Regions from separate parts of the Ectothiorhodospira lacustris genome, predicted to be linked through region 3. Evidence: predicted binding sites of a transcription regulator. Region 3 holds the regulator's gene; each other region holds the start of a gene.
What was found. Region 3 encodes FliA, which starts transcription of late flagellar genes. Its sites were predicted from a motif close to GCTAAAGTTNNNNNNNNNNCNGCCGATA; they were not measured.
Positions count from the first base shown of each region.

Region 1: LQ952_RS07180 (methyl-accepting chemotaxis protein) is a predicted target of FliA. The motif match lies at 5,185-5,212, and genes of this name have one in related genera.
Region 2: LQ952_RS06445 (methyl-accepting chemotaxis protein) is a predicted target of FliA. The motif match lies at 1,775-1,802, and genes of this name have one in related genera.
Region 4: LQ952_RS04765 (methyl-accepting chemotaxis protein) is a predicted target of FliA. The motif match lies at 4,264-4,291, and genes of this name have one in related genera.

Region 1 is NZ_JAJNQM010000027.1:28,482-35,987, forward strand. It holds gene LQ952_RS07155 (indolepyruvate oxidoreductase subunit beta) at 1-139, shown strand, start outside; gene LQ952_RS07160 (phenylacetate--CoA ligase family protein) at 140-1,474, shown strand; gene LQ952_RS07165 (ACT domain-containing protein) at 1,502-1,939, shown strand; gene LQ952_RS07170 (DUF3422 family protein) at 1,957-3,261, shown strand; gene LQ952_RS07175 (fatty acid--CoA ligase) at 3,273-4,922, opposite strand; gene LQ952_RS07180 (methyl-accepting chemotaxis protein) at 5,279-6,895, shown strand; gene LQ952_RS07185 (CBS domain-containing protein) at 6,981-7,379, opposite strand; gene LQ952_RS07190 (P-II family nitrogen regulator) at 7,394-7,506, opposite strand, start outside.
Region 2 is NZ_JAJNQM010000023.1:25,733-33,238, reverse strand. It holds gene LQ952_RS06445 (methyl-accepting chemotaxis protein) at 1-1,698, opposite strand, end outside; gene wrbA (NAD(P)H:quinone oxidoreductase) at 2,012-2,611, opposite strand; gene LQ952_RS06435 (LysR family transcriptional regulator) at 2,700-3,614, shown strand; gene ggt (gamma-glutamyltransferase) at 3,707-5,395, shown strand; gene LQ952_RS06425 (ABC-F family ATPase) at 5,414-7,075, shown strand; gene cowN (N(2)-fixation sustaining protein CowN) at 7,084-7,386, opposite strand.
Region 3 is NZ_JAJNQM010000004.1:24,957-32,462, reverse strand. It holds gene flhF (flagellar biosynthesis GTPase FlhF) at 1-666, shown strand, start outside; gene LQ952_RS01630 (MinD/ParA family protein) at 713-1,552, shown strand; gene LQ952_RS01625 (RNA polymerase sigma factor FliA) at 1,555-2,277, shown strand; gene LQ952_RS01620 (chemotaxis response regulator CheY) at 2,379-2,759, shown strand; gene LQ952_RS01615 (protein phosphatase CheZ) at 2,768-3,526, shown strand; gene LQ952_RS01610 (chemotaxis protein CheA) at 3,629-5,668, shown strand; gene LQ952_RS01605 (protein-glutamate methylesterase/protein-glutamine glutaminase) at 5,743-6,870, shown strand; gene LQ952_RS01600 (flagellar motor protein) at 6,874-7,506, shown strand, end outside.
Region 4 is NZ_JAJNQM010000015.1:25,403-32,908, reverse strand. It holds gene LQ952_RS04795 (dihydroorotate dehydrogenase electron transfer subunit) at 1-214, opposite strand, end outside; gene LQ952_RS04790 (dihydroorotase) at 241-1,533, opposite strand; gene LQ952_RS04785 (aspartate carbamoyltransferase catalytic subunit) at 1,530-2,552, opposite strand; gene pyrR (bifunctional pyr operon transcriptional regulator/uracil phosphoribosyltransferase PyrR) at 2,549-3,058, opposite strand; gene ruvX (Holliday junction resolvase RuvX) at 3,055-3,534, opposite strand; gene LQ952_RS04770 (YqgE/AlgH family protein) at 3,527-4,084, opposite strand; gene LQ952_RS04765 (methyl-accepting chemotaxis protein) at 4,372-6,288, shown strand; gene LQ952_RS04760 (energy transducer TonB) at 6,307-7,185, opposite strand; gene LQ952_RS04755 (Gx transporter family protein) at 7,191-7,506, opposite strand, start outside.

The DNA of each region.
Region 1 (7,506 bases), on a different contig from region 3:
TTTCGATGAACAGGCCTGGATCGACGCCATCCATCGGTGCCTGCCGGAAAAACTTCATGCCGTCAATGAACAGGCCTTCGCCCTGGGGCGCAGGCTGGGGGCGGAGCTGTCCCGCCCGGAAGTGATCGAGGGGGTTTGAATGCTGAGCGAACGCTGGAACGACGTGGAGGGTGGCTTCCACCCCGCGAGCGCACCCGATTATCTGCCCGTGGAACGCCTGCGGGAAGTACAGCTTAGGCGCCTGCGCGCCGTGGTGACCCGTGCCTATGACAACGTGGCACTGTTCCGCTCCCGCATGCAGGAGCGGGGCCTGACCCCTGCGGACATCAGGACCCTGGAGGACATCGGCCAGTTGCCCTTCACCGTCAAGGTGGACCTGCGGGATACCTATCCCTTCGGCCTGTTCGCCAGCCCCATGAGCGAGATCGTGCGCCTGCACGCCTCCTCCGGCACCACCGGCAAGCCCATCGTGGTGGCCTATACCCGAGAGGACCTGAACGTCTGGGCCGAAGTGATGACCCGCACCTTTGCGTCCTGCGGCCTGCACCGGGGCGACATCGTGCAGAACGCCTTCGGCTACGGCCTGTTCACCGGCGGCCTGGGCGCCCACTACGGCGCCGAGGCCCTGGGGGCGACGGTGATCCCCGTTTCCGGCGGCAACACCGAGCGCCAGTTGATGGTGATGAAGGACTTCAACGTCAGCGCCGTCTGCGCCACTCCCAGCTATTTCATCCATGTGATTGAACGGGCCCTGGACATGGGTCTGGACCTGCGGGAACTGCCTCTGCACACCGGCATCTTCGGCGCCGAGCCCTGGAGCGAGGAAATGCGCCGGCGCATCCAGGAAGGGGCCGGCATCAGAGCCTACGACATCTACGGCCTGTCGGAGATCATCGGCCCCGGGGTGGGCAGCGAGTGCGAACACCAGGACGGCCTGCACATCTTCGAGGATCACTTTTATCCCGAGATCATCGACCCGGAGACCGGTGCGGTACTGCCCGACGGGGAGGAAGGCGAACTGGTGCTCACCACCCTGAGCAAGCAGGCCATGCCCATCATCCGCTACCGCACCCGCGACATCACCCGCATCATCACCGAGACCTGCGCCTGCGGCCGCAGCCTACGCCGCATCCGCCGCGTGGGGCGCCGCTCGGATGACATGTTCATCATCCGCGGCGTCAACGTCTTCCCATCCCAGGTGGAAGCGGCACTGCTGGCGGTGGAAGGCACCCTGCCCCACTACCAGATCATCCTCACCCGCGACCACGGCCTGGACCAGATGGCGGTGGAAGTGGAGGTGACCCCCGAGGTCTTCAGCGACAAGGTCCGTGCCCTGGAAGATGTCCGCGCCGAACTGGCCAAGGCCATCGAGCAGATCATCGGCATCCGCGTGGCCCTGCGCCTGGTGGAGCCCCGCACCATCGCCCGCAGCGAAGGCAAGGCCAAGCGGGTGATCGACAAGCGTGCCATCTAGCCGGTCCGCATCAAGGAGTATCGTTACATGAAGCTGCAACAGCTTTCCGTGTTTCTGGAGAATCGTCCCGGACATCTGGCCGAACCCCTGGCCCTGCTGTCCCGGAAGGGTATCAACATCCTGAGCCTGTCCCTGGCGGATACCGCGGACTTCGGCATCCTGCGCATGATCGTGCGCGACTGGGAACAGGCCGCACAGGCGCTCAAGGCCGACGGCTGGGTGGTCAAGCTCACCGAGGTGGTGGCGGTGGACGTGGAAGATCGCCCGGGCGGCCTGGCCGAGGTGCTGCAGGCGGCAGGCAAGGCGGAGCTCAAGATCGAGTATATGTACGCCTTCTCCCTGCGACGCAACAACCGGGCCGCCCTGATCTTCCGCTTCGAAGAACCGGATCGGGCCATCGACGCCCTGTCGGCCGCCGGCTGCCATGTGATCGAGGCCGAAGCACTCTTCGCCGCAGTGGAATAAACAGGACGCTCACGGCCATGCCGCTGCCCTTCAAGGAACACCCGCTACGTCATGCACTCACCACCGAACTGCATGCCCGCACCTTTGAGCCCATCAAGGCACCGGCCAGAGTCTCGCACCTGGCCTTCATCTGCGGGGAACGGGGCAGCGGCCGCAACACCGAGCATCTGATCAAGCTGCTGGAACATTTCCGCGCCCCGGTACCGGAGTCCGTGGGCCAATACCATGTGGCGGATCTGGGGGGCATCCGGCTGCACTGGGAACGCCACACCGAGTTCGTCACCTATACCTTCACCGAACCCGGCCCCTACCGTCATCCCTTCGGGAATCCGGTCATCGAGCGCCTGCCGGCGGAATGGCTGGCGGCCTCGCCTGGGGAACTGGTCAGCGCCGTTTCCGTGGCGCTGGAGTCGAAGGACATGCCCGAGCGCAGCCTGCCCGAGCTGTACGAACTGTTCGAAGACAACATCGTCATCGGTTCCGAGGTGGTGGGAGGCCTGGGAAGGGCCTGGTCGGACCTGCGCATTCACAACGATGGTTACGCCCGCATCCTGCTGCGCAACGAAGGCCTCACCGATGCCCAGGCCGGGCGCATGGTCAAGCGGGTGCTGGAACTCAATGCCTACCGCGCCATGACGCTGCTGGCCCTGCCCATGGCCCGCAAGATCAGCCGTACCCTGGACATGGCGGATCGTCGTCTGGCGGAGCTGGCCGCCGGCATGGTGGAACAACCGACCCAGACCCCGGGCCAGCCGGTGGAAAGCCGACTGCTGGCGGAACTGACCGGCCTGGCGGCGGAAATCGAGTCGGCGGCGGCCCAGACCACCTTCCGCTTCGAGGCCTCCAAGGCCTATTACCGGGTGGTCAAGCAACGTTTGGAACAATTGCGTCAGCGGCGTATCGTCGGCCTGCAGACCTTCACCGAGTTTCTGGATGCCCGGCTGGCGCCGGCAGTGGCCACCTGCGAATCCGTGGGCAGCCGGCAACGGGACCTGGCGGAGCGGGCGGCCCGTCTCACCGCCCTGCTGCGGGCCCGGGTGGAGGTGAGCCTGCAGGCCCAGAACCGCAACCTGCTCGAATCCATGGACCGCCGCGCCAAGCTGCAGCTACGGCTGCAGGAGACGGTGGAGGGCCTGTCGGTGATCGCCATCGGCTATTACGGCGTGGGCCTGGTGGGGTACCTGCTCAAGGGCCTGGAATCCCAGGGCCTGCCCATCAATGCCAACCTGGGCATGGGGATTGCCATGCCCATCGTGGTGCTCAGCGCCTGGTTCTTCCTCAAGCGGGTGAAGAAGCGCCTGATGCAGGGTCACGGTGAATAGAACCTGACCGTTCAGTCTTCCTGAGCGGTCAGGTATTTCTCCCGCAGGGCCACCTTGTTGGTCTTGCCCACGGAGGTCTTGTCCACCTGCTCCACGAAGCGCACCTTCAGCAGGATGGACTCCTTGGGCAGCATGCCCTTGTCCACGAATTCGCGCACATGGTGGCTCAGATCGCGCTCACCCGGCTCGCTGCCGGCGCGGGGCACCACCAGGGCCAGGGGGATCTCGCCCCAACGCACCGCCGGCTGCCCGATGACCGCCACCTCGGAGACATCCGGGTGCTGCATGAGCACATCTTCCAACTCCAGGGAGCTGAGCCATTCCCCGCCCACTTTGATCACGTCCTTGGTGCGATCCGTGATGCGGATGCTGCCGGTATGGTCGCGACAGGCCACGTCGTGGGTATGCAGCCAGCCCCCGGCCCAGAGCCGCTCAGACTGTTTCTCGTCCTTCAGATAGCCCTGGGTCAACCAGGGTGCCCGGACCTGCACCTCGCCCGGCGCATGATCATCGCTCGTCACTTCCCTGCCCTCGGCATCCACCACGCGCAAGGCCACCAGCGGCAGGGGCTGACCGGTGCGTACCCTGCGGTCGATCTGGTCATCCATCTCCAATGCCAGTTCGGCATCACGCAACTGGGATATGGTGAGGATGGGGCAAGTCTCGGACATGCCATAGCCGGTATAGATATCCACGCCACGGTCCATGGCCTGACGGCATAAAGCCTTGGGCAGACTGGCGCCGCCGATCAGCACCTTCCAGCGCGACAGATCACGGTCCGCATTCTTCGGATCGTTGAGCAGCATGTGCAGGATGGTGGGCACGCAGTGGCTGAAGGTGACCGCTTCCGTATCGATGAGCCGGGCAAGCTGGTGGGGGATGTACTTGCCCGGATAGACCTGCTTCACCCCCAGCATGGTGGCCATGTAGGGGATGCCCCAGGCATGCACGTGAAACATAGGCGTGATGGGCATGTAGACGTCTTCCCGGTGGAAACGCCCCTGGGTGCCGTTGGAAGCCAGGGTCAGCAGGCCGGCCAGCGCATGCAGCACCAGCTGGCGATGGCTGAAATACACCCCCTTGGGCAGACCCGTGGTACCGGTGGTGTAGAAGCAGGTGGCCCGGGTGTTCTCGTCCAGGTCCGGGAAGGTCTCCAGGGGCTCTGTCGTCCGTAGCAACTGCTCGTACTCACCCACGAAATTCAGGCCCGCGGGATCGATACGGTCGACCACCTCATCAGACGGTTCATCCGTTAGCCGGATGAACTTCTGCACCGACTCGATCCGGCCACGAATCGGGGCCAGCAAGGGGATGAACTCATCGTGGATCAGGATCAGATCATCTTCGGCATGACTGATGGTATAGACCAGTTGCTCACTGGACAGGCGCACATTAACGGTGTGCAACACGGCCCCGATCATGGGCACGGCAAAGTAGCATTCCAGATAGCGGTGGCTGTCGTAGTCCATCACCGCCACGGTATCCCCCGGCCCGATGCCCTGGGCCTTGAGCATTGCCGCCAGTCTTGCGACCCGCTGCCGGAACTCGGCGTAACTGACACGACGCTCCCCCCTGTAGACGATCTCTTGTGCCGGATCGTAATGAACGGGAGAAAACAGCAGGTGCTTGATCAACAGGGCAGGCAAGGAACCCATGGGCATGACATAAACTCTCCTTTTGGGCAACATTGTCTGGGAATATACAGGATGAATCCACGCCGGTTGTCGGACGTTCACTGCCGATAATGGGGCTCAATGACAAAACTCAAAGCCTGAACGTTCGATCCGGCGCACAATGCGCCGTCGTACAGTCCACATTGCCTCCCCAACAGGATGCTTCCAAGGATCGGCCCGGCTCATTACCACGGGGCGAGTACTGTCGATCCGGAAAATGCCTTGTCGTGCGGCTCTGCTAGCATCAGGCCATCAACTTCTTGCCAACGCGGCCGATATCTACCCCATGCAGGGGCTGGTCAGGACAGTGCCGCAACGACCAATGGGTATCCTGGGGAACCAACATGCAACGTATCAACAACCTGCCGATATGGGTCCGCCTGGTGGGGGCCATGTGGCTCATCCTGGTGCTGGCCTGGGGCGGCATGACCGTTTGGACAGTACAGGAGCAGCGAAAAACGGCGCTCCATCAGGCGGAGACCTTCGCGGAAACGATCCATGAGATCACCATGGCCGGCCTGACCACGCTGATGATCACCGGCACCATCAACCGCCGCGCCGAATTTCTGGATCAGATCATCGAACTCCAGAACGTCAGTGACCTACGCGTCCTGCGAGGAGACAATGTCTCCCGACAATATGGACCCGGCACTGAACATGAAAGGCCTCAGGACGCCGTTGAGCGATCCGTGCTTGAAACCGGCGAACCCTACATGAGCCTGTCGGAGGACCGGTCCGCCCTGCGGGCCGTGATGCCCGTCTTCAACTCTCGCCAGTATCTGGGCAAGAACTGCACCCTGTGCCATGCCGTGGCCCCGGAGGGCGCGGTGCTGGGCGGTGTGAGCCTGCAAATCAGTCTTGCGGACGTGAATACCGCTTCGCGCCGGTTCGGCTTCAACTTTCTTGCCGTCGCCACCCTGATCAGCGTGCCGGTACTGCTGTTCCTGTTCCTGTTTACCCGCCGTTTTGTCACGAATCCCCTGAAGGAAATGACCCGTGGGCTCAAGGGCATCGCCGAGGGCGACGGTGACCTTTCCCACCGCCTGCCCATCCACGGCAAGGATGAGATCGGCCAGGCCTCTGTGGCCTTCAACGCCATGATGGATAACTTCCGCGACCTGATCAGCCGTGTGCTGCAGTCCACCAGCCAGTTGGCCAGGGCCGCCGGCGATCTGGCCTCGGTCACCGAACGCACCAATGACGGCGTCTCCCGCCAGCGTAGCGAGATCGACCAACTGGCCACCGCCATGAACGAGATGAACAGCACCGCTCATGAGGTGGCGCGCAACGCCCAGCAGAGTTCGGATTCCACCCGGCAGGCGGAAGAAGCCGCGCAGGAAGGCAAGCAGATTGTCTCCGGCACCATGAGGCGCATCGAACAGTTAGCCAAGGAGGTCCAGAAGGCGGCCGATGTCATCCGTGAACTGGACAACGGCAGTGAAGAGATCGGCAAGGTGCTGGACGTGATCCGGGGCATTGCCGAACAAACCAACCTGCTGGCCCTCAATGCCGCCATTGAGGCGGCCCGTGCCGGTGAGGCCGGTCGCGGCTTTGCCGTGGTGGCTGACGAGGTACGCTCCCTGGCCAACCGCACCCAGAGCTCGACCCAGGAAATTCAGGCCATGATCGAGCGCCTGCAGCAGGCCAGTCGCCGGGCGGTGACGGCCATGGACGAGAGCCGACAGTCAGCCCAGGCCAGCCGCGACAGTGCCGCACAGGCGGACACCTCACTGGACGCCATCACCCAGGCGGTCACCACCATCAGTGATGTGAATGCCCAGGTGGCCAGTGCGGCCGAGGAACAAAGCGCCGTGGCCGAGGAGATGAACCGCAATGTAACCAGCATCTCCGATGCAGCCGAGCAGAATGCCCAAGGCGCGGGAGAAACCACCCTCGCTTCCGAGCAGCTGGCACGACTGGCGGACGAGCTTCAGGAACTGGTCGGACGGTTCAAGGTCTGAAAACAGCACAGGGCGGACCCATGGGTCCGCCCTGCAGGCAGAGGGCTCAAGTCCGGCCCCACACAAAGTAAAGGGCCGTCACCACTCACACCGGGGCATCCTCCGAAATCTCCAGGATGGACGACACGATGTCATTCATCGTCACCAGTCCCACCAGGGTGTTGTCCCTGAGCACGACGATCCGGCGAATCCCCTGATTCACCATCAGCTTGGCCACATGCTTGACCTCCAGCACCTCCGGCACGCTGATCACCGGCTTGGAGCAGACGTCGTAGACATTGATCAGGTCGATGTCCCCCTCTTCCGCCACGATGGTACGCAGGATGGTGGTGTAGGTGATGATGCCGTAGGCATCGTGCTCATAGCGCTTATCCACCACCAAGGACTTGACCTTGTGCCTGCGCATCTCGCGCATGGCCTCGCGAACGGTGGCGAGAGAGGAAATCATCGCCACGTCCTTCACCATGATATCTTTGACCAGCATGAATTACCTCAGGCTCACAGCTCGTCCTTGAGACGATCTTCGAACTGTTCGATCTGGCGCATGTCGATGCCCGCAATATGCTCCAGAGGGACGGTGAATACTACGCCGTGGCTATGGGACTTCAAAT
Region 2 (7,506 bases), on a different contig from region 3:
CGTGGCCACGTCGGTTGTTGCCGTCTGCAGGCCCTGGGTGATGGACCTGGCCTTCTCGGCCTCGACATTGGCGGTATTGATGTTTTCTTCCAGGTCTCGCCAGACGGTATCGATCTGATCCTGTACTGCCTTCACCAGGTCCTTGATGCGATCGGCGTTCTCCGCCGAGTCATGGGCCAGGTTGCGGATATCCGTGGCCACCACCACGAAACCCTTGCCGAATTCGCCGGCGCGGGCGGCTTCGATGGAGCCGTTGACCGCCAGCATGTTGGTCTGGATGGAAACGGTGGTGATGGCATCCACGATCTTGTCGATACGCCGTGAGATCAGTTCCAGGTTCTTGATTTGGCGCAGGCTTTCTCGGGACGCATCAGCGGATTCCGCAACGCCTCGGATGAGGTTTTCCATGCCGTCCTGGTTGGACTTGAGCAGCTGTGTGATGTTGCGGATATTCTCATCCGCGCTCGTCGCCCGGTGCTGGGCAACCTCCAGCCCTTTTTCGATCTGGTTTACGGCAGCGGCGGATTCCTCGGTGGCGGAGGACTGCAGCTGGGCACTCTTGCGGATCTGGTCCAGGGCCGCCATGACCTGCGCTCCGGACCGGTTGATCTCCTGTACCGCCGACGACAGCTGTTCCGCGGCCGAGGCCACTTCTTCGGCGCTCTTGCTGATGTCGGTGGAGCTGCGCAGTTCTTCCGCCAGTTCGGACAGGCTCTGGGCTGCCTGCTCGCATTCACCCAGTGCCTGGGTCTGTTCCGCCACGGTCTTGGCGGATTCTTCGGCGGCGGCGGATTGCTCCTCGGCGGCGGTGGCGATCTCTTCAGTGCCTTTCAGGGCCTGCCTGGCGGCGGTCTCGGACTGCTGTGCGCCGGTGGCGATTTCCTGAATGCCGCTGGTGATCAAGGCGGTGTCATCGCGGATTCGGTCCAGTTGCTGGGTGATCTGCTTGCCGTTTTCCACTTCCTGCCCGACCTTGCCGGCGGAAGTGTTGATGCCTTCGGAGATCTGCTTGACGTCGTTCTGTATCTGGGCGACCAGATCCTGGATCTGCTTGGCGCTCTTCTCCGAGGTTTCCGCCAGGGTGCGAACCTCGTCGGCGACCACGGCAAAACCCTTGCCGTGCTTGCCGGCCCGGGCTGCCTCAATGGCGGCATTGAGGGCCAGCAGGTTGGTCTGATCGGCGATGCGGGCCACGGCCTTGACGATATCACCGATGTTGGCCGCCTGTTGCTCCAGTTCTCTGACCATCTTCACCGACTCACCCTGACGCTGGGCGCTCACCCCCACATTGGTGATGAAGCCGGCGATCTCGCCGCTGACCCCCGTGACCAGCTCCTTGAGGGTCTCCACCCTGGTTTGGGCGCTGTTGGCGTTTTCCAGCTGACGGTTCAGGGCCTGCGTGACTTGCTTGAAGGCGGTGAGGGATTCCTGGGCGGCACCGGAGGCCTCCTCGGCGCCGGAAGCGATCTGATCGGAGGCACGTTTGAGTTCTTCGGCGGCGGAGGCGGCCTCATTGATGCCGGAGGCCAGCTGGGCGGTGGCGGAGGCGATGCGCTCGGCGGCCTGCTGTTGCTTCGCCAGGGTGCGAGCGCGTTTGCGCTGGGCTTCTGCGTCGCGGGCCGCGGCGGCATGGGTGCGGGCATCCTCACCGCCGGCGGATGAGGGCGAGGTGCCGGGAGTCTTTTTCACGAGGGCCATGGCGCGTTCCTGGACTGGGTGACCAATCAAAAGAGGGGGGGCGAATGCAGCGACGCTCACCTGATTCTAGACCTGGTATCGGCAGCAAGGCGGGATTCTGGATGGCCGCGAAAGGATTTCGGACAAGCGCGCAGGGATGCGTGTCACGATCTAGACCTCCTGGCCGGTTACTGCGCATTTCGGACAGGCGCGCAGGGATGCGCGTCTCAGTTGAGCCCATGTTTCCGGGAATCGCCGACGGGATGGCTCGCCGGAGGATGGCCGCATGAATTCCATGTGGTGCGGCCGGCTCGGCTCCGGCGGCCCATGATTCTCAGCCCCCCAGCTTGCCCGCGATCCGCGCCACGTGGCTACCCTGCAGCCGCGCAATCGTCAGTTCCTTCTCACTGGGTTGGCGGCTGCCGTCGCTGCCGGCGATGGTAGCGGCGCCGTAGGGGCTGCCGCCCCGGACTTCGGAAATGTCGGTGGTTTCCGGTATCGCATAGGGGACGCCGACGATCACCATGCCGTGATGGGCCAGGGTATGCCAGAAGGAGGTGATGGTGGTTTCACCGCCGCCGCCGGTGCCGGTGGACGTGAACACGCTGCCCACCTTGCCCACCAGCTTGCCCTGGACCCACAGGCCGCCGGTGCGATCCAGGAAGCTGCGCATCTGGGAGGCCATGTTGCCGAAGCGGGTCGGGGTGCCGAAGATCACGGCGTCGTAATCCGCCAGTTCGTCGGGCTGGGCGATGGGGGCCGACTGATCCAGCCTGGCACCGGCCTTGCGGGCATCTTCCTCGCTCATCAGCTCCGGCACACGCTTGATGTCCACGACGGTGCCTTCCACGCTGCGCGCCCCTTCGGCAACGGCCCGGGCCAGGGTCTCGACGTGACCGTACATGGAGTAATACAGGACCAGGACCTTGCTCATGGTGATCTCCTTGAAAGAGGGATGTGTGCTTTGATTGAAGCCCTTCTACTGTGCTTGATAAACCCGGCTATCGGCATAATATCAATGCATGAAAAACATCAATCTGCCGGACTTTGACCTTGTACGCGCCCTGCGGGTCTTCGTGACCGTGGTGGAGTGCGACGGCTTCAGCGCCGCTTCGGAGCGGCTGTGCCTGGCCCGAGGGCAGCCCAGTCGTTATGTGAGCAAGCTGGAGCGCCATCTGGGTACCCGGCTTCTGCAGCGCACCACCCGCCGCCAGTCCCTCACGGAGGCGGGCAGCGCCTTTTATCCGCGGGCGGTGCGCATTCTGCAACTGGTGGACGAGGCCGAGCAGGACCTGGCCCTGGAAACCGACACGGTGCGGGGCCGTCTGCGTCTTTCGGCGCCGGTCAGTTTCGGGATTCGTCATCTGGCGCCGGCCCTGGCCGAGTTCAAACGGCAACATCCCCAGGTGTCACTGGATGTGACCTTCAACGACCGTATCGTGAACCTGGTGGAGGATGGGTTCGATCTGGCGATCCGTGTCGCTTCCCAGCTCAATCCCACCCTGGTGGCCCGGCCGCTGGCCACGGTGGACCTGGTGCTGTGCGCCGGTCCCGGCTATCTGCGGGAACGGGGCTCCCCCGCCCATCCTCGCGATCTGTCGGATCATGAATGTCTGGTGTACACCAACGATCCCGCCGGCCATGACTGGCGGTTTTGCCACGACGGGGATGAGCAGGTGGTCCGGGTGCACGGTTCGGTGCGGTCGGACAACGGCGAGATGCTGGTGGCCGCCGCCGAGGCCGAATTGGGCTTGGTGCTGATGCCTCGCTTCCTGGCTGCCGATGCCCTGGCGCGGGGCCGACTGGTCACCTGCCTGGATGCCTGGCAAGCGCCGACACTGACCGTATATGCCGTGTATGCCGACCGACGCTGGCTGCCGCCCCGGGTGCGGGCGCTGATCGATTTTCTGGTGGCGCGGTTTGAAGACGGGGTGTAGGGGGCTCGTTCGTCTGATCGACATCGTTGATTCGATTATCCTGTCTATGCCGACCGACGCCAGCCCCCCGAATCACCCCGGAGGAGCCCCCCATGTTTCGTTCGATCCGATGTCTGATTCTCCTGATGGGCCTGTGCATGGCAGGGCCTTTGGCGGCGGATCCACCTCCCCATGGTGTTGCCACCCCCCATCCCCTGGCCACCGAAGCCGCCCTGGAGATACTGGCCCGGGGAGGGAACGCCTTCGACGCCGCCGTGGCCGTGGGGGCGGTACTGGCGGTGGTGGAGCCTTACGGATCCGGTCTGGGCGGGGGCGGTTTCTGGTTGTTGCATGAGGGCGAGACGGGGCGTCAGATCATGGTGGATGCCCGGGAGCGGGCGCCGTTGGCGGCCCGCTCCGACATGTTCATGGACGATGAAGGCGAAGTGAACCGTGACCGGGTGATGAACGGCCCCTTGGCGGCCGCCATTCCCGGTACGCCCGATGCCGTGGACCATATCGCGCGGAAATACGGTGCGCTGCCCCTGTCGGTATTGCTGGAACCCTCCATCCGTCTGGCCCGGGAAGGGTTTCCGGTGGACCCGATCTATCATCGGCTGACATCCTTTCGCCGAGACACGCTGCGGGAGTGGCCCGAGGCAGCGGCGGTCTTTCTGGATGGTGGCGAGGTCCCGGAAGAAGGCTTCGTGATCCGTCAGCCGGATCTGGCCCTGACCCTGGAGCGACTGGCGGAATCGGGACGTGACGGATTCTACAGGGGACCCGTGGCCGAGCGGCTCATCCAGGCCATGGACGAGGCCGGGGGGATCTGGACCGAAGAGGACCTGTCGAGCTATCAGGTGGTGGAGCGCGAACCGGTGACCTTCGGCTACCGGGGCATGCGGGTGGTGTCGGCGCCGCCGCCTTCCTCCGGTGGCATCGCCCTGGCCCAGGCACTGCAGGTGTTGGCCCATGTGGATCCGGATGCCGGGGATGACGCTGCCCGCGTGCATCATCAGGTGGAGGCCATGCGCCTGGCCTATCATGACCGCGCCCGCTACCTGGGCGACACGGACTTTGTGCCGGTGCCCGTGGAGCGTCTGACCGATCCGCATTACGCCGCCGGTCTGGCCGCCACCATCCACCCGCGCCGTGCCCGGCCCAGTGATCAATTGCCGGGGGTAACGGATGTCCCGGGTGGCGAGGACACCACGCATTTTTCCATCATCGATGCCCGGGGTAACCGGGTGTCGGCCACTTTGTCCCTCAACTACCCCTTCGGCTCCGGCTTCATGCCCGCCGGCACCGGTGTGGTGCTCAACAACCACATGGATGACTTCACGGCCGCGCCGGGGGCACCCAATGCCTATGGCCTGATGCAGTCCATGGCCAACCGCATCGAGCCGGGCAAGCGCATGCTGTCGAGCATGTCACCCACCTTCCTGGAGATGGACGGGCGTATTGCCGCCCTGGGCACACCCGGCGGCAGCCGCATCATCACCATGGTGATGCTCGCGGCGCTGGAGTTTCACAAGGGGGCGGATGCGGAACGACTGGCGTCGTTACCTCGCTTCCATCACCAGTACCTGCCGGATCATATCGAGCATGAGCCCGATGCCCTGGATGATGACCTGAAGACCTCCCTGCAGGCCAAGGGACACGCACTGGAGGCCCGTTCCCGACCCTGGGGCAATCTTCAGGTAGTCATCGTCGAGCCGGACGGTCGTTTTGAGGCCGCCGCCGACCCGCGCGGGGTCGGCACTGCTTCATCTGAAAGTCGGTCGCTTGCACCCTGTCAATAACGGGCCGGAGCCCGTACCATGCTCGGTCCGGTTTTCGGGCCCTCATCGCCGTTCGGCGACGACACCATCCTTTTCCCGCAGGACATTCTTTTGATCTCCACCGCCAATATCACCATGCAGTTCGGGGCCAAGCCCCTCTTCGAAAACGTATCCGTCAAGTTCGGCGGGGGTAACCGCTACGGCCTGATCGGCGCCAACGGCTCGGGCAAGTCCACCTTCATGAAGATCCTGGGGGGCGATCTCGAGCCTTCCAGCGGCCAGGTGATGCTCGAGCCCAATGTGCGCCTGGGCAAGCTGCGCCAGGACCAGTTCGCCTATGAGAAGCACAGCGTGCTGGACACCGTGATCATGGGTCACGAGGCGCTGTGGAAGACGCGTGCCGAGCGCGACCGCATCTATTCCCTGGCGGAGATGAGCGAGGAAGACGGCATGAAGGTGGCCGAACTGGAGACCGAATTTGCCGAGATGGACGGCTATACCGCCGAAGCCCGTGCCGGCGAGCTGCTGCTCGGCCTGGGGATTCCGCTGGCGCAACACAACGGGCCCATGAGCGAGATCGCACCCGGCTGGAAGCTGCGCGTCCTGCTGGCCCAGGCGCTGTTTTCCGATCCGGAAGTGCTGCTGCTGGACGAGCCCACCAACCACCTGGACATCAACACCATCCGCTGGCTGGAAGGCATCCTGACCTCGCGTAACAGCACCATGATCATCATTTCCCACGACCGCCACTTTCTCAACAGCGTCTGCACGCACATGGCGGATCTGGATTTTTGTGAACTGCGCCTGTTCCCCGGCAACTACGATGAATACATGACGGCCGCCACCCAGGCCCGCGAGCGCCTGCTGTCCGACAACGCGAAGAAAAAGGCCCAGATTGCCGAGTTGCAGACCTTCGTCAGCCGCTTTTCGGCCAACGCCTCCAAATCCAAGCAGGCCACCAGCCGCGCCCGGCAGATCGAGAAGATCCAGCTGGATGAGGTCAAGCCCTCAAGTCGGGTCAGCCCGTTCATCCGCTTCGATCAGTACAAGAAGTTGCATCGCCAAGCCGTGATCCTCGACAAGGTCAGCCAGGGGTTCGACGGCGAGCCGCTGTTCAAGAACCTGAGTCTGCACATTGAGGCCGGTGAGCGCGTTGCGATCATTGGCCCCAACGGCATCGGCAAGACGACGCTGCTACGCACCCTGGTGAATGAACTGCCGCCGATGACCGGCACGGTCAAATGGGCCGAAAGCGCTGATCTGGGCTATTTTGCCCAGGAACACGCCGATGACTTCAAGAACGACGAGACCCTGATCGACTGGATGGCGCAATGGACCCTCGGTGGCGACCAATTGGTGCGCGGCACCCTGGGCCGCATGCTGTTCTCCAACGATGACATCCTCAAATCGGTCAAGGTGATTTCCGGTGGCGAGCAGGGCCGCATGCTGTTCGGCAAGCTGATCCTGCAAAAACCCAACGTGATGATCATGGACGAACCGACCAACCACCTGGACATGGAATCGATCGAGGCGCTGAACCTGGCCCTGGAGAACTACCCCGGCACGCTGATTTTCGTCAGCCATGACCGTGAGTTCGTCTCCAGTCTGGCGACACGCATCATCGAGCTGAACGAAAACGGCGTGACCGATTTCAACGGCAGCTACGATGATTATCTGCGTGACTTGGGCGTGGCGGTCTAAGCGCTGCTTCAGCAGCAGGCCTCCTCCACCCAGGTGAGCAGGGCCTGGGTGTCCTCATCACCGCATTCCTCGAACAATTCCCGGATCTGATTGATGTTGGCATGGATGAGAAACAGATCATCCGGCTTGGGTCCGGACTTGGGATTGCGCTTGCCCAGGAAATAATCCCAGAAGGGGGACTGCTGGGCCGGATCGGCGGTGTACTCCTCGATCAGGCTCATGACCATGCGGGCGTTGCCGTCACAGTCCAGGTCCTTGAAGCTGATGTAGCGGGCGTTGGCGGCGTCGGGGTGGAGATTGGGACGGGTCACGAACGGGCTCCTTGATTCGGTTTTTCTGAATATTATGCAAATGTCGAGCCAGTTTTTTGAGTTTGTAAGTGTTTGTTAATCTTCTGGAATTGCCGGAGCAGGGCGCAGGATGTGCGGGGG
Region 3 (7,506 bases):
AGCGGCGTGGGCAAGACCACGACGGTGGCCAAGCTGGCCGCCTTGCAGAGCCTCAGGCACGGCCATGATTCCGTGGCGCTGATCACCACGGATGCCTATCGCATCGGCGCTCATCGACAGTTGCAGACCTTTGGTCAGATCCTTGAGGTTCCCGTCTATCTGGCGCAGACAGCACGCCAGCTGGGAGATATGCTAGAGGGGTTGAAATCCAAGCGCCTGGTCATCATTGATACGGCAGGCACCAATCAACGGGACATGAAACTGCTTGGCGAGTTGGAGTCCCTGACGTCGGTGCCTTCTGCCAGGACCCTGCTGGTGATGGCGGCCAATGTGCAGAAAGCCGTGATGATGGAGACCGTGAAGTCCTTTGCCCGATTGCAGCCGGAGGGGTGCGTACTGACCAAGGTGGATGAAGCCGCTTCACTGGGTGAGGCCCTGTCGACCCTGATCAGTGCCGGCCTGCCGCTGACGTTCGTCAGCGAAGGTCAGCGCATACCCGATGATCTGCGTCCGGCCCGTGGCGCCCGGCTGGTGGCCACCGCCGCCAGGATGGCGGATGCCGGTGGCGAGCGTGGGGATACCCGTCAGGCCCAGGTGGTTTCTCCCATGTTCCGTGAGCCCATCAACCAGCCCAACGCCAGGTACGTCCATGCCTCCAGTCAGTAATTCTCAGGCGGCCCGACTTTCCTCACCGGTCGATGCGGTCGCTCCGGTGCGTGTCCTGGCAGTGTCCAGCGGCAAGGGTGGTGTGGGCAAGACCAATGTGTCGGTGAACCTGTCCGCCGCCATGGCCCAGAGCGGTAAGCGCGTCATGCTGCTCGATGCCGATCTGGGGCTGGCCAACGTGGATGTCTTGCTGGGATTGCAGCCCAAGGCCAACCTCTACCATGTGCTCAACGGCGAATACACCTTGGACGAGGTGCTGCTTGAAGGTCCGGCGGGCATGCTGATCGTGCCGGCCGCTTCGGGTATCGCCCGCATGGCGGATCTGGAACCAGCGCAGCATATCGGTATCATTCGTGCCTTCAGCGAGTTGTCTCATCCCCTGGATGTGCTGGTGGTGGATACTGCCGCCGGCCTCCATGACAGCGTCACCAGTTTTTGCCGGGCCGCCCAGGAGGTGCTGGTGGTGGTGTGCGATGAGCCGGCTTCCATCACGGATGCCTACGCCCTGATCAAGGTGCTTTACCGGGATCATGGCCTGACGCGCTTTCGCATCCTTGCCAACATGGTCCGCAACGACAATGAGGATGAGGGCAGGGTCCTGTTTCGCAAGCTGGTGTCGGTCTGTGACCGTTTTCTGGAGGACGTGATCCTCGATTACGTCGGCGCCATCCCCCATGATGACCTGCTGCGCAAGGCGGTTCAGCGTCGGCAGAGTGTACTGGAGGCCTATCCTTCCAGCCCCGCCGCCCGTGCCTTTCGCGCGGTTGCCGGTCGCATCGACCAGTGGCCCATGCCCCGCAATACCCGTGGCGGTATCGAGTTTTTTGTGGAAAGGTTGATCAACAGCGGTCGAAACGACTTGGAGCCAGTCACATCAGTGCCATAGCCATGTACGCCAGCAAAGAGTCAGACCATACTCGACTGGTGGATGAGCATGTCTCTTTGGTTAAGCGAATCGCTTACCATCTGCTCGCCCGCCTGCCTGCCAATGTGCAGGTGGAAGACCTGATCCAGTCCGGGGTCATTGGTCTGCTGGAGGCTGCCCGTCACTATGACCCTTCCCAGGGGGCCAGTTTTGAGACCTATGCCGGCATCCGGATTCGTGGTGCCATGCTGGATGAGGTCCGCCGGAGCGACTGGACGCCGCGGTCCGTGCACCGTAATGCCCGGCGTATCAGCGAGGTGATCCGGGAGATTGAAAACCGGGCGGGGCGCGAGGCGACCGGCCCGGAGATTGCCGCTACCCTGGGGGTGGATCTGGAAACCTACCACGACATGCTCCGGGATGCCGCCGGTAGCCGCGTGCTGGGTTTTGATGACCTGTGCGAGGGGGATGGGGATGTGGACAACTTCCTCCCGGGCCTGGGGCCGACTCCATTGGAGTCCGTCACCCGGGCGGATTTTCAGAAAGCCCTGGCCGAGCATATCAACACTTTGCCTGAGCGAGAGCGTTTGATCCTCTCTCTGTATTATGATGACGAGCTGAACCTGCGCGAGATCGGTGAAGTGCTCGGCGTCAGCGAGTCCCGGGTTTGCCAGATCCACGGTCAGGCGCTGGTTCGTCTCAGGGCCCGCATGGTCGAGTGGGTGGCGGACGGTGAGCGGGTCTGATGCCCTCTTGCCGGCAGAATTGATTTCAGAATGCCGGAACACCCCGCTCAAGGGCGTGTCTTCGGTGTGTGTTTAATCGGGAGGTTATTGTGGATAAGAACATGAAGATCCTCATCGTGGATGATTTTTCCACGATGCGCCGCATTATCAAGAACTTGCTGCGGGATCTTGGATACAACAATACCGCCGAGGCTGATGACGGCAGTACCGCACTGCCCATGCTGCAGAACGGTAACTATGACTTCCTGGTCACCGACTGGAACATGCCCGGCATGCCCGGCATCGATCTGCTGAGGGCTGTGCGTGCCGATCCCCGGCTCAAGGACATGCCCGTCCTGATGGTGACGGCCGAGGCCAAGCGCGAGCAGATTGTTGAAGCGGCTCAGGCCGGTGTCAGCGGCTACATCGTCAAGCCTTTCACCGAGGAAACCCTGAAGGAGAAGATCAACAAGATCTTCGAGAGACTGCAGGAAAAAGGGTGAACAACGTCATGGAGAACCAGGAAGACAGCAAAGAGGCCCTGTTCAAGCAGCAGCAACTGGAACGCGCCCGGGAATTGGTCAAGCTCATGGAATCCGGCAATGAAGAAGGGGCCGGGCGACTCATCGAAGAGATGGGGCGCATGCACGAGAGTCTGCTGTTCCAGGAACTGGGCAAGCTGACCCGGGACCTGCACGAGGCCTTGAACAGTTTCCGCCTGGATTCCCGTCTCTCCGAACTGACCCATCAGGATATTCCGGATGCCAAGGAACGTCTCAACTACGTGGTCGCCATGACTGACCAGGCCGCCCATCGCACCCTGAACGCCGTTGAGGCGGCATTACCGGTCTCGGAAATGTTGGCAAACCGGGCGCAGGCATTGCGGGCTGACTGGGCTCGTTTTCGCCAGCGGGAAATGTCCGTGGACGAGTTCCGCTCAGTGAGCCAAGCCCTGGCCGAGTTTCTGGAGGATACGGAACGGGATGCCGAAACGCTGCGCAGTCAGCTTTCGGAAGTGCTCATGGCTCAGGACTTTCAGGATCTGACGGGGCAGGTCATCCGCCGCGTCATGACCTTGGTGCAGGATCTGGAAGACAGCCTGGTGGGGCTGGTGCGTATCTCCGGTAAGCGTCTGTCCACGCCGGAAGGCAAGGACAGGGGCGCGGGGACCGAGCCGGCCGGCCCTGCGGTCAAGGGGACGTCGGATCAGGGCGACGTGGTAAAAAGCCAGGATGATGTGGATGACTTGTTGTCCAGCCTTGGATTTTAAAACTTGTCCTGTCACCGGGACGTCGGCCTGTTTCAGATTTCGCCGGTCCGGCCGCCAAACCGGAATATCAGGGTGCGATTGCACTGGGCGTGAGAGACGGACATGAGTCTGGATACCGACGACGAAATCCTTCAGGACTTTCTGGTTGAGGCCGGCGAATTGCTGGAGGGCCTCAGTGAGCAGTTGGTTCAGCTGGAACAGACCCCCGACGATAAAGATCTGCTCAATTCGGTCTTTCGCAGTTTCCACACCATCAAGGGTGGGGCCGGGTTCCTGAATCTGGAAAACCTGGTCAAGATCTGCCACCGGGCCGAAGACGTGTTCAACCTGCTGCGCCAGGGGCAGCGTCATGTGGACAGCAACCTGATGGATACCATCCTTCAGGTGGTGGACGTGTTGAACCGGATGTTTGATGAGGTGCGCTCCGGCGAGATGCCGGCCCCTGCGCCGGATCACCTGATGGCGGCCCTGGAACCCCTGACCCTGCCCCAGGGGGAGGCACCGCCGCCGCCTCCGGTGCCGACACCCGTGCCGACACCCGTGTCGCCGCGGTCCGTGCCGGCTCAGGGGGAGCTTCGGGGGGATATCACGGATGACGAGTTCGAGGCTTTGCTGGATGCCCTTCAGGATCAAAAGCAAAACGGCGGCCCGAAACCGGAGAGCATGACGTCTGCGGTTCCACCGCCTGTCTCCGCGGGAAAGGCTCAGGCTGATGGCGACGCCATCAGCGATGAAGAATTTGACCAGCTGCTGGACGAACTGCAGGGTAGAAAGCCGGAGTCCGCGGCTTCCGCCCAGGCATCCCCCCCTGGGGCAGGCGATACCATCTCCGATGATGAATTCGAAAGCCTGCTGGACAGCCTTCACGGCAAGGGGGAGGGACCTAAAACCGCCCAGCCGAATGTGCCGGCAGCAACATCGTCGGCGGCACCGGTAGCCGGCGGCGTGGAGAAGGCGGCCAAGTCCACTCCCTTGGCCGATACATCGGTTCGTGTGGATACCAAACGTCTGGATGACATCATGAATCTGGTGGGGGAGCTGGTGCTGGTGCGCAACCGCCTGGCGACCTTGCGCTCACGCATGCGGGATGAACAGGTATCCAAGGCCGTGACCAATCTGGACGTGGTCACGGCGGATCTTCAGGCGGCCGTGATGAAGACCCGGATGCAGCCGATCAAGAAGGTGTTCGGGCGCTTTCCCCGGGTGGTCCGGGATCTGGCCCGAAGTCTCAAAAAGGAGGTCAATCTGGAGCTGTGGGGGGAAGATACCGACCTTGACAAAAACCTGGTGGAGGCCCTGGCCGATCCCCTGGTGCACCTGGTGCGAAATGCCGTGGATCACGGTATCGAGTCACCGGAGGAGCGCTTGGCCGCCGGCAAACCGCGTGTCGGCCATGTGGTCCTGTCAGCCGCCCAGGAGGGCGACCATATCCTGCTGACCATCTCCGATGACGGCAAGGGCATGGATCCGGATGTGCTGCGCAAAAAGGCAGTGGAAAAAGGCTTGATGGATGAGGATGCGGCTTCGCGTCTTTCGGATAACGACGCCTTCAATCTCATTTTCAGGGCGGGCTTTTCCACCAAGACGGAGATTTCCGACGTATCCGGTCGCGGCGTCGGTATGGATGTGGTGAAGACCCGGATTGCCCAGCTCAATGGACGGGTGGATGTCACTTCCGAACTGGGCAAGGGCAGCATCCTGAGTATTCGCCTGCCCTTGACCCTGGCCATTCTGCCGACCTTGATGGTGGTGCTGGGCCGACAGCGTTTCGCGTTGCCGCTGGCCAATGTCAGTGAAATCTTCGACCTGGACCTGTCGCGAACGAACCGTGTGGATGATCAGGAGGTTATCATGGTTCGTAACCGCTCCCTGCCGCTTTACTATCTGCGGCGGTGGCTTGTTTCCGGCAGTACCGACGAATATCGGGGGATGGGACATGTGGTAGTGGTGTTCAGCGGCAATCAACGGGTGGGCTTTGTGGTGGACAGCCTGATCGGGCAGGAAGAAGTGGTTATCAAGCCCCTGGGCAATATGCTGCACGGAGTCCCCGGACTGGCAGGTGCAACCATCACCGGTGATGGGGGTATAGCGCTGATCCTTGATGTGCCTGGACTTCTGAAGAATTACGCCAGAAGGCACTGATCTGACCTGTCCCCGCATCATCCCGAACGATCCGGATGCGGGGGCCCATGACCTGGAAAAGACGGAGAGATTTGATGGCGGTTCGCGTTCTGGTGGTGGACGATTCCGGATTCTTCCGGCGTCGCATCGTGGAAATCCTGAATGCCGATCCGTCCATTGAGGTGGTGGGGACCGCGAGTAACGGCCAGGAGGCAGTGGACCAGGCCGCCAGTCTCAGTCCTGACGTGATCACCATGGATATCGAGATGCCGGTGATGGACGGTATCACTGCGGTGAGGCGCATCATGGCCCGCAATCCTGTGCCGATCCTGATGTTTTCTTCCATCACCACGGAAGGCGCCAAGGCCACCCTGGATGCCCTTGAGGCTGGCGCGGTGGATTTCCTGCCCAAAAAATTCGAAGACATCGCCCGTGATCAGGAGCAAGCCAAGGAAGTGCTCCGGCGTCGTGTCAAGGCGGTGGGAAGACGACGCTTCTCACCGCCGCCCGCTGCTACTGTGTCGTCCGGATTGGGTTCCCGTGGGGGGGCTGCAGCACCGCCGTCAGGTCGCCCCGTGGCGGTCACGTCACCTGCCGGCCTGCCGACACCCCGATCGGCGCGGAGTGTCCCGGATCGTACCCCGATTCAATTGCGGGATTTTCGGGTGGTGCTCATTGGGACCTCGACGGGAGGGCCGCTGGCGCTGCAGAAAGTGCTGGCCGAGTTGCCCGCCCATTTTCCGCTGCCGTTGCTGCTGGTACAGCACATGCCGGGCACCTTCACCCCCGCCTTCGCCCAGCGCCTGGATCAGCTGTGCCGGATCCGGATCAAGGAAGCAGGCGATGGCGATGTGCTGGCACCGGGGCTGGCGTTGCTGGCCCCCGGTGGCAAACAGATGCTGGTGGAGGCCCGTGGGGGGCAGCACCGGGTCAGGATCACTGACAGTTCCCCCGAGCAACATTACCGCCCCAGCGTGGATGTCACCTTCAATTCCGCCGCGGCGGCTTTCCGCGGCGATGCCTTGGCCATCATCATGACCGGCATGGGCGCCGATGGCCGGGAGGGGGCACGGCTCCTGAAGCGATGCGGCGCAAAGATCTGGGCCCAGGACGAAGAGAGCTGCGTAGTGTACGGCATGCCGGCCGCCGTGGTGGATGCGGGGCTTGCGGATCGTGTCCTGCCCCTGTCCCAGATCGGCAGATTGCTGGCCGAGGGGTGCTGAAGCATGGATATTCTCACGCTCATCGGTGTGCTGCTGGCCTTGGTGGCCATTTTCGGCGGCACCGTTGCCAAGGGCAGTGGACTGGCGGCCCTGTGGAACTTGGCCGCGTTCGTGATCGTGGTGATCGGCACGATTGCGGCGGCCCTGATTCAGGCGCGTCCGCTGGTGTTCATGCAGGCCATGAAGATTCTGCCCTGGGCCTTTGTGCCGCCCAGGCTCGACCCCGAGGCCGTCATCGAACGGATCATCAGCTGGAGTCAGGTGGCCAGAAAGGAAGGTCTGCTGGGGCTTGAGTCTCTGGCGGAAACCGAGGAGGACGCCTTCGCCCGCAAGGGTCTGCAGTTGCTGGTGGACGGCACGGAGCCTGAGACAATCCGCACGATCCTGGAGGTGGATAGTCATACCCGTGAAGATTTTCACACCCAGGCCGCCAAGGTCTACGAAAGCATGGGGGTCTACGCGCCGACCATGGGCATCATCGGCGCGGTGATGGGTCTGATGGCGGTGATGCAGAATCTGTCCGACCCCAGTCGCCTGGGGGCCGGTATCGCGGCGGCTTTTGTGGCCACCATCTACGGGATTGCCTCGGCCAACCTTTTTTTCCTGCCCGTGTCCAACAAGCTGAAGGCCATCATT
Region 4 (7,506 bases), on a different contig from region 3:
CCCAGCCCTCATGGGCATCCACCCGCATGATGGACAGCGGGCGGCGCATGGGTAACTGGGGATCGCACTGCAGATGGGCAAAGCAGCCGGCCCGCGCATGGGCGGCACACTGGGGCGCCTTTACCCGCAGGACGTGCTGATCACCCGCATGGGCGGTATGGGACAGGATCGGGGCATCTTCCACGAAGATGGTCCCGCGATGGGGTTTGTTCATCAGAGAGTCTCCACAAAAGGCCCCGCTTATACCTGTCGGGCCTGCAATTCAAAGATCACCCGTCCCGCCACCAGGGTGTGCGTTACCCGAGGCCGGAAGTCCCAGCCGAAGAAGGCGCTGTTGCGTCCGGCGCTGAGCCAGTTGTCCGGCCCCGGCGCATGGCCCCGCTCCGGGTCGACGATGGCGATGTCCGCCCGGGCGCCCACGCCCAGGGTGCCCACCTTCAGTCCCAGGATGCGGGCCGGCCCCGCCGTGATCCGCCTTATCGCTTCGGGTAGCGGCAGCACTCCCTCTTCCGCCAGCCGCAGTGCCAGAGGCAGCAGGGTCTCCAGGGTGGACATGCCCGGCAAGGTGGCCGGGAAGGGCGCCAGCTTGGCGTCCGCCTCCTGGGGCTGGTGGTCCGAACAGATGGCTGCGATGGCGCCCTCTGCCACGGCCTTGCGCAGGCCGTCCCGGTCCCGCAGGGTGCGCAGCGGCGGTATCACGTGACACAGGCTGTTGAAATCCGCCACATCCATCTCGGTCAGGAACAGCTGATGGGCGCAGACATCGGCGGTGACCGGCAGGCCGTCTTCGATGGCTCGGGCCACCATGGCGGCCCCGCGCGCTGTGGAGAGTCGGCAGACATGGATGCGCGCCTCGGTCTGGGCCGCCAGGGCCAGCAGCACGCCCAGGGCAGCGGTTTCCGCTGCTTCCGGGATGCCCGGCAGGCCCAGACGGGTGGCTACCGCCCCTTCATGGGCACAGCCCTGGCCCGCCAGGGACCAGTCGATGGGATGCAGGTACACGGTGATGTCATGGCTGGCGGCGTATTCCAGGGCTCGGCGCAGTAGCAGGTGACTGCCCATGGGCCGCAGGGCCTGGCTCATGCCCAGGGCACCGGCCCGTCTCAGGGCCGCCATGTCGGACAGCTGCTGCCCCTTGAGGCCCGCCGTCAGGGCACCCAGGGCATGGACCCGGACACCGCAGGCCTGGCGGGCACGGCGGTTGATCAGTTCGATCTGGGCCGGAGAATCCACCACCGGACTGGTGTCCGGCGGACACACCAGGGTCGTGATGCCCGCACTGGCCGCGGCGCGGGTTTCGGAGGCGATGGTGGCCTTTTGCTCATGTCCCGGTTCACCCAGTCGGGCGGACAGGTCCACCAGGCCGGGCAGTACCCAGCGGCCATGGGCATTGATGCGCCGGTCCGGGCTGTAATCCTCGGTCGGGGGGGCTCCCAGGGCAACGATCTCCTCTCCTTGGATGTATAGATCCGTGACCTGGTCCACACCGTTGTCCGGATCGATTACCCGGCCCTGTTCGATCAGCAGTTTCATGCCGAGCCCCCCTGATTCACGCTGCCGCCCATGATGGTGGACATCACCGCCATGCGCACGGCGATGCCGTTGCTGACCTGTTCCAGGATGACCGACTGAGGGCCATCCGCCACCCGGGAGTCGATCTCCACGCCGCGGTTGGCAGGTCCCGGATGCATGACGATGCAGTTCGGCGCAGCCAGGGCCAGGCGTTCTTCGGTCAGACCCCAGAGCTGGAAGAATTCGTGCTCGGAGGGCAGCAGGCCGCTTTCCATCCGTTCCTTCTGCAGGCGCAGCATGATGATCACGTCCACGTCCTTGAGGCCGGCGCGGATATCGTGAAACACATGCACCCCCAGATCCTCCACATAGGCAGGCAGCAGGGTCTTGGGGCCGATCACCCGGACTTCGCCGGTATTGAGCAGGTTGAGGGCGTGGATCTGGGAACGGGCCACCCGGGAATGCAGGATGTCACCCACGATGGCCACCTTCAGGCGGGTGAAATCCCCCTTGTGTCGGCGAATGGTGAACATGTCCAGCAGGGCCTGGGTGGGGTGGGCGTGGCGGCCGTCGCCGGCATTGAGCACGCTCACATGGGGCGCCACATGGCGGGCGATGAAGTGGGCCGCGCCGCTGTCCGCGTGGCGCACCACGAACATGTCCACGTACATGGCCTGGAGGTTTCTGAGGGTGTCCAGCAGGCTTTCGCCCTTCACCGTGGCCGAGGTGCTGATGTTGATGTTCAGCACATCCGCCGACAGGCGCTTGGCCGCCAGTTCGAAAGTGGTCCGGGTCCGGGTGCTGGCCTCAAAGAACAGGTTCATCACCGTCTTGCCCCGCAGCAGGGGCACTTTCTTCACCGACTGGGCATTCATTCCGGCAAAGGACTCGGCGGTGTCCAGGATCTCGGTGATCAGGGCCCCCGAGAGTCCCTCGATGGTGAGCAGGTGCCGCAGCCGCCCCTGGGCATTGAACTGCAGGGACGGTGGCAGGGGACCGGCGGCGGGTCGGGATTTGGCCGGGCTATCCTGATCGATCATGACGCAGGCTCCAGTTTGACGATGTCCAGACGCAGGGGGTCGGGTCCCCGCAGCTTCACCTGCTCGTCGGCACGCAGCTTGAGGTGCCGGCCCACCACCTGGGCCTGGACGGGCAGTTCCCGTCCGTCCCGTTCCACCAGCACGGCCAGCATCACGGAGGCCGGGCGACCATAGTCGAACAATTCGTTCATGGCGGCGCGGATGGTGCGGCCGGTGAACAGGACATCGTCCACCAACAGGATATGGCGCTCATCCACGGCGAAGGGCAGGGAGGACGGCCGCACCTGGGGGTGCATGCCCATGCGGCTGAAGTCGTCCCGATAAAAGGAGATGTCCAGTTTGCCCAGGGGTTCGTTCAGACCCAGGCGCCGGTGCAGCTGTTCGGCTACCCAGACCCCGCCGGTATGGATGCCCACCAGGGCGGGGTCCTTGATGTGCTGCTCCGACAGGTGGCGGCGCAGGGCCTCCGCCATGCGGTCCAGAAGGGTGCTGACAGGTTCGGTCATGAAACGATCTCTTGGGCAAGCCAGTGTTCCAGGAAGACGGCCGCTGCGACGGCATCGACGTCTTCCTTGCGAATGCGCCCCCGCCGGCCTTCCCGGCGCTGGGACTTGAGATGGGACTCCGCCTCGGCAGAACTGAACTGTTCGTCCACCTGCCGCACCGGCAGGGCGTAGCGGGCCCGCAGGCGGTCACAGAAGGCCTGGATACGGCGGGCCAGTGGGTGTTCACTGCCGTCCGGGGTGCCGGGCAGGCCCACCACCAGCAGGGTCGGCTGCCATTCCCGGATCAGGGTGTCCAGGCGCTGCCAGTCGGGGATGCCGTTGCGGGCAGGCAGGGTCTCCAGGGGGGTGCCGGTGCGGGTGACCCCATTGCCTACGGCCACGCCGATCCGTTTTTCCCCGTAGTCCAGGCCGAAGACCGTGCCGGGTGTGCCGATGTCCTGGTCCCTCTTGCGGCGCAGGGTGCGGGTATCAGGCATGACCTGCCTGGCCGCTCATGAGGGATAGGTCCACTCCGAGCTGACCGGCGGCAGCCTGCCAACGTTTTTCCGCCGGCTGCCGGAACAGGATGTCCACGTCCGCTTGGCAGGTGAGCCAGGCGTTTTCTCCGATTTCCTGCTCCAGTTGCCCCGGCCCCCAGCCGGCATAGCCCAGGGCGATCAGGTAGGTGTCGGGACCGCCCCCTTCGGCCATGGCCTCCAGGATATCCCGGGAGGTGGTGACGGCGATGCCGTCGCTCACCTGCATGGTGGAGGTCCAGCGACGATCGGCCGGGTGCAGGATGAAACCACGGTCCGGCTGCACCGGGCCGCCGTTATAGACCCGGACCTGACCGGTGGGCACCTTGGCACTGATGCCCATGTGGTCCAGCACCATCTCCAGGGTGAGATCCGTGGGATGGTTGATGACGATGCCCATGGCCCCCTCATCCGTGTGCTCGCACAGGTAGGTGACGGCATGATGGAAGTTGGGGTCCGCCAGGGTGGGCATGGCGATCAGGAACTGGTCTGTGAAGTTCGCGCTACGCATAGGTCTGGGTGTCGCGGCTGAATCCGGCGTCTAGTGTACACTGTCCCCATGTCCGGTCGTAGCGTCACCGATGATTGTCGGCCTTGTCCGGTCCGGCCCTGGGCTGAGTGCCGTTGCCCACCATGTGTCCTGCCGCTTCGGAATCGGCTGAACCCGAAATGCGATGGGTATTGCCTGAATCTCAAGATTCCGGCCGGGGGGCCGCCACCTTGAGAAGAATGTTTCGATAGCAAACTGCGGTCTTCGTGCCGCAATGTGTTGAGCGGCGCTTTTTTCAGGATGGTGAGATGCTTAACCGACTCCGGCTTCTGCCCAAAATGCTGGTCCTTTTCGGTGTGCCGATGGCGCTGGCTTTTGGATTGGTGGCCGTCATCGTCATTTCCCAGGTCAATCACCGGGTGGTGGCGATCATAGAGGACTCCGCCGCAACCATGGCGTCGGGAGGTGCCGAAAGCGTGGGCTGGTGGGTGGAATCCCACATGGCGGTGGTGCGCACCCTGGCTCAGACGCATGTCCTGAGTTCGGGAGATACCGATGCCATCTCGCAACTGCTGGAGCATTTCGGCGCACACATGAGCGATGAGTACGAGGTGCTGTTCTTCCTGAACACGGAAGGGGAAGCCTTTTACCACAATCGCCACCGTTCCAATCTGGCTGATCGGGCCTATTTTCAGCAGATTGTGCGCAGCAAGACCCGTGAAGCACTGGTGACCGACCCGGTCTATTCCCGCAGTACAGGGAATGCGATCACGGTATTCGCCCACGCCGTCAAGGACGCCCGGGGTGAAGTCATCGGTCTGGTGGCGGTGACGGTGACGCTGGATACCTTGACGGATATCGTCGGCGACGCCGTGGATCAGTCAGGCGCCATTGCCTGGGCGCTGGGTTCCCAGGGCGTTTACATCGCCCATCCTGATGCCGACCTGCGCATGACTTCCAATGCCCTGGAGTCCCGCGGGCAGGACTATGCGGGGCTGGCGCGGCGCATGGTGGACGGCGGGCAGGGACTGGCAGACTTGGCGCTGCATGACGGGCGTGCCTATAAGGTGGCGTATCACTCCATTCCCCATACGCCGGGTTGGTCCATGGCCGTGGCCATTCCTGCCGACTACCTGATGGCCACGGCTCGGGAGCTGACCCTGACCCTGGTACTGGTGTTCGTGATCACGTTGCTGTTGCTGGTGGGCATTATCCTTCTGGTAGCGCGGATGATCGTCAGCCCGGTGACGGAAACCCGCCTGGCTTTGGACCGGATTGCCGCGGGGGATGGGGACCTTACCCAGAGGCTGAGGGACAACCGCCACGATGAATTCGGCGATCTGGCGCGCAGCTTCAACACCTTCGTGAGCGGGGTGCACACCCTGGTGAGACAGGTCTCCGTGGCCACCGGCCAGTTGGGTGCGGCGGCGGAGCAGTTGGCGGTGTCCAGTCGCCAGGCCAGCGAACAGGTCCTGCAACAGCAGTCGGAGACCGAACAGGTGGCCACCGCCATGACTCAGATGGCCGCCACCGTCACCCAGGTGGCGGGCAACGCCTCCCTGGCCGCGGATGCGGCTTCGTCTTCGGATCGGGCTGCCCAGGATGGTGCTCGGGTGGTGCAGCAAACCTCCCGGGAGGTGGGTGAACTGGCCCGGGAGGTCCAGGAGGCGGTGGCGGTGATCCACCGCCTTCAGGACGATGCCGAGTCCATCGGCACTGTGCTGGAGGTGATCCGCGGCATTGCCGAACAGACCAACCTGCTGGCCCTGAACGCCGCCATTGAGGCGGCCCGGGCCGGGGAGCAGGGAAGGGGCTTTGCCGTGGTGGCGGACGAGGTACGCAGCCTGGCCACCCGGACCCAGTCTTCCACCCAGGAGATCAACGGGATCATCGAGAAGCTCCAGTCCGCGGCCCGGGCTGCCGCCCGGGTGATGGATGCCGGACATGCCAAGGCCACCGACGGTGTGGCCTCGGCCGAGCGAGCCGCCGAGGCCCTGCGGACCATCACTCAGACCATCAGCACCATCAACGACATGAACACCCAGATCGCCAGTGCGGCCGAGGAGCAGTCGGCGGTGGCCGAGGACGTCAACCGCTCCCTGGTCCGCATCAGCAGTGGGGTGGAGCAGGCAGCGGACGGTTCCACCCAGATCGCCGCCGCCAGCGACGAGCTGGCCCGGCTTGCCGCAGAACTGCAGGACCGGGTGGGACGGTTCCGGATTTAGCCCGCTGCGCCGGTCGCTTCAGCGGGTTCTGACGCCCTGGTTGCCCTGGAATACCCAAGTGCGGGTGATCATGAGCTGGTCATAGGTGCGGCGCATCTCGGCGGGGAAGGGCGCGTAGGGGCCGGCCAGTTCCACGATGCGCCGGGCGGCATCATCCAGCACCCGTTCACCGGAACTGGCGCCGACCTCGATGCTGAGGACCCGGCCCTCCCGATCGATGAGAACGCTCAGGACCAGAGAGCCGTTGAGCCGCTGACGGCGGGCCTCGTCCGGGTAGTTGAGATTGCCCACCTGTTCCACCTTGCGCACCCAGGCATCCACATAGGCCGCTTCCACCGCGGACTTGGCGCTTAGTGCATCCACGTAATGGGTGCGTGTGCGCGGGGCCTGGTAGCTATCCTGCTCGCTCAGTTCCGAGCTGAGCCGGGCCATCTCCAGGCTGCGTTCCATCAGCTCCCGAGCGCTCAGGGGGTGCTCGGGGGTGGGGGCTTCCGTGACCTTTTCGGGCACCGGCGGGGTCCGGGGCGCGAGCGCCGTGATCACCTCCATCTGTTCCATGGGCACCGGTTCGGGCGCGGCCGCCCGGCTCTGCTCCCGGGCCAGGCCGTCGGTGGGCAGGGGGATGGGCGCGGTGACGGGGCTGCCGGGGCGGCCTTCGGGATCTTCCCGGCCGCTGGCCGTCTGGTCTGCCTGGGCCAGCAGCTCCGCTGCTTCCGGAGGTGTCTCCGACTGCGTCCGGACCAGGACCACATCCACGGTCGGGTTCTGTGCCTTGGGCCGGCTGAAGGAAAATTCGAATCCCAGGCCGAAGATCACGATGCCGTGCACGGCGACGGCCACGAACAGGGCCAGACCCATTCGGTCGGTGGCGGTGATGGGGGCGGCGTCGGCCGTCATGGCGTTCACGAGGGTCGGGACACCTGCTGGTACATCATGGCGGCTATTGTACCGCTCACCAGCCCGAACACCAGGGAAAAGCTCAGCAGGACCGGCAGCAGCTTGAGCAGGGCCGGGTGGGGAATGAACAGCCACCAGGCCAGCAGGAATTGGCCCGTCATGTGGGCCAGGGCCGCCAGGACGCACAGGCCCAGGGGGCTCAGCCGGGTGCCTGCCAGTCGGTGGGCCAAGCCCAGCACGGCCAGACTGCAGCCGGCACCGGCGGCACTGAGCAGGAAGGTGGGGCTGAGGAAGGTGCCGATGACCAAGCTGCCCGCCAGC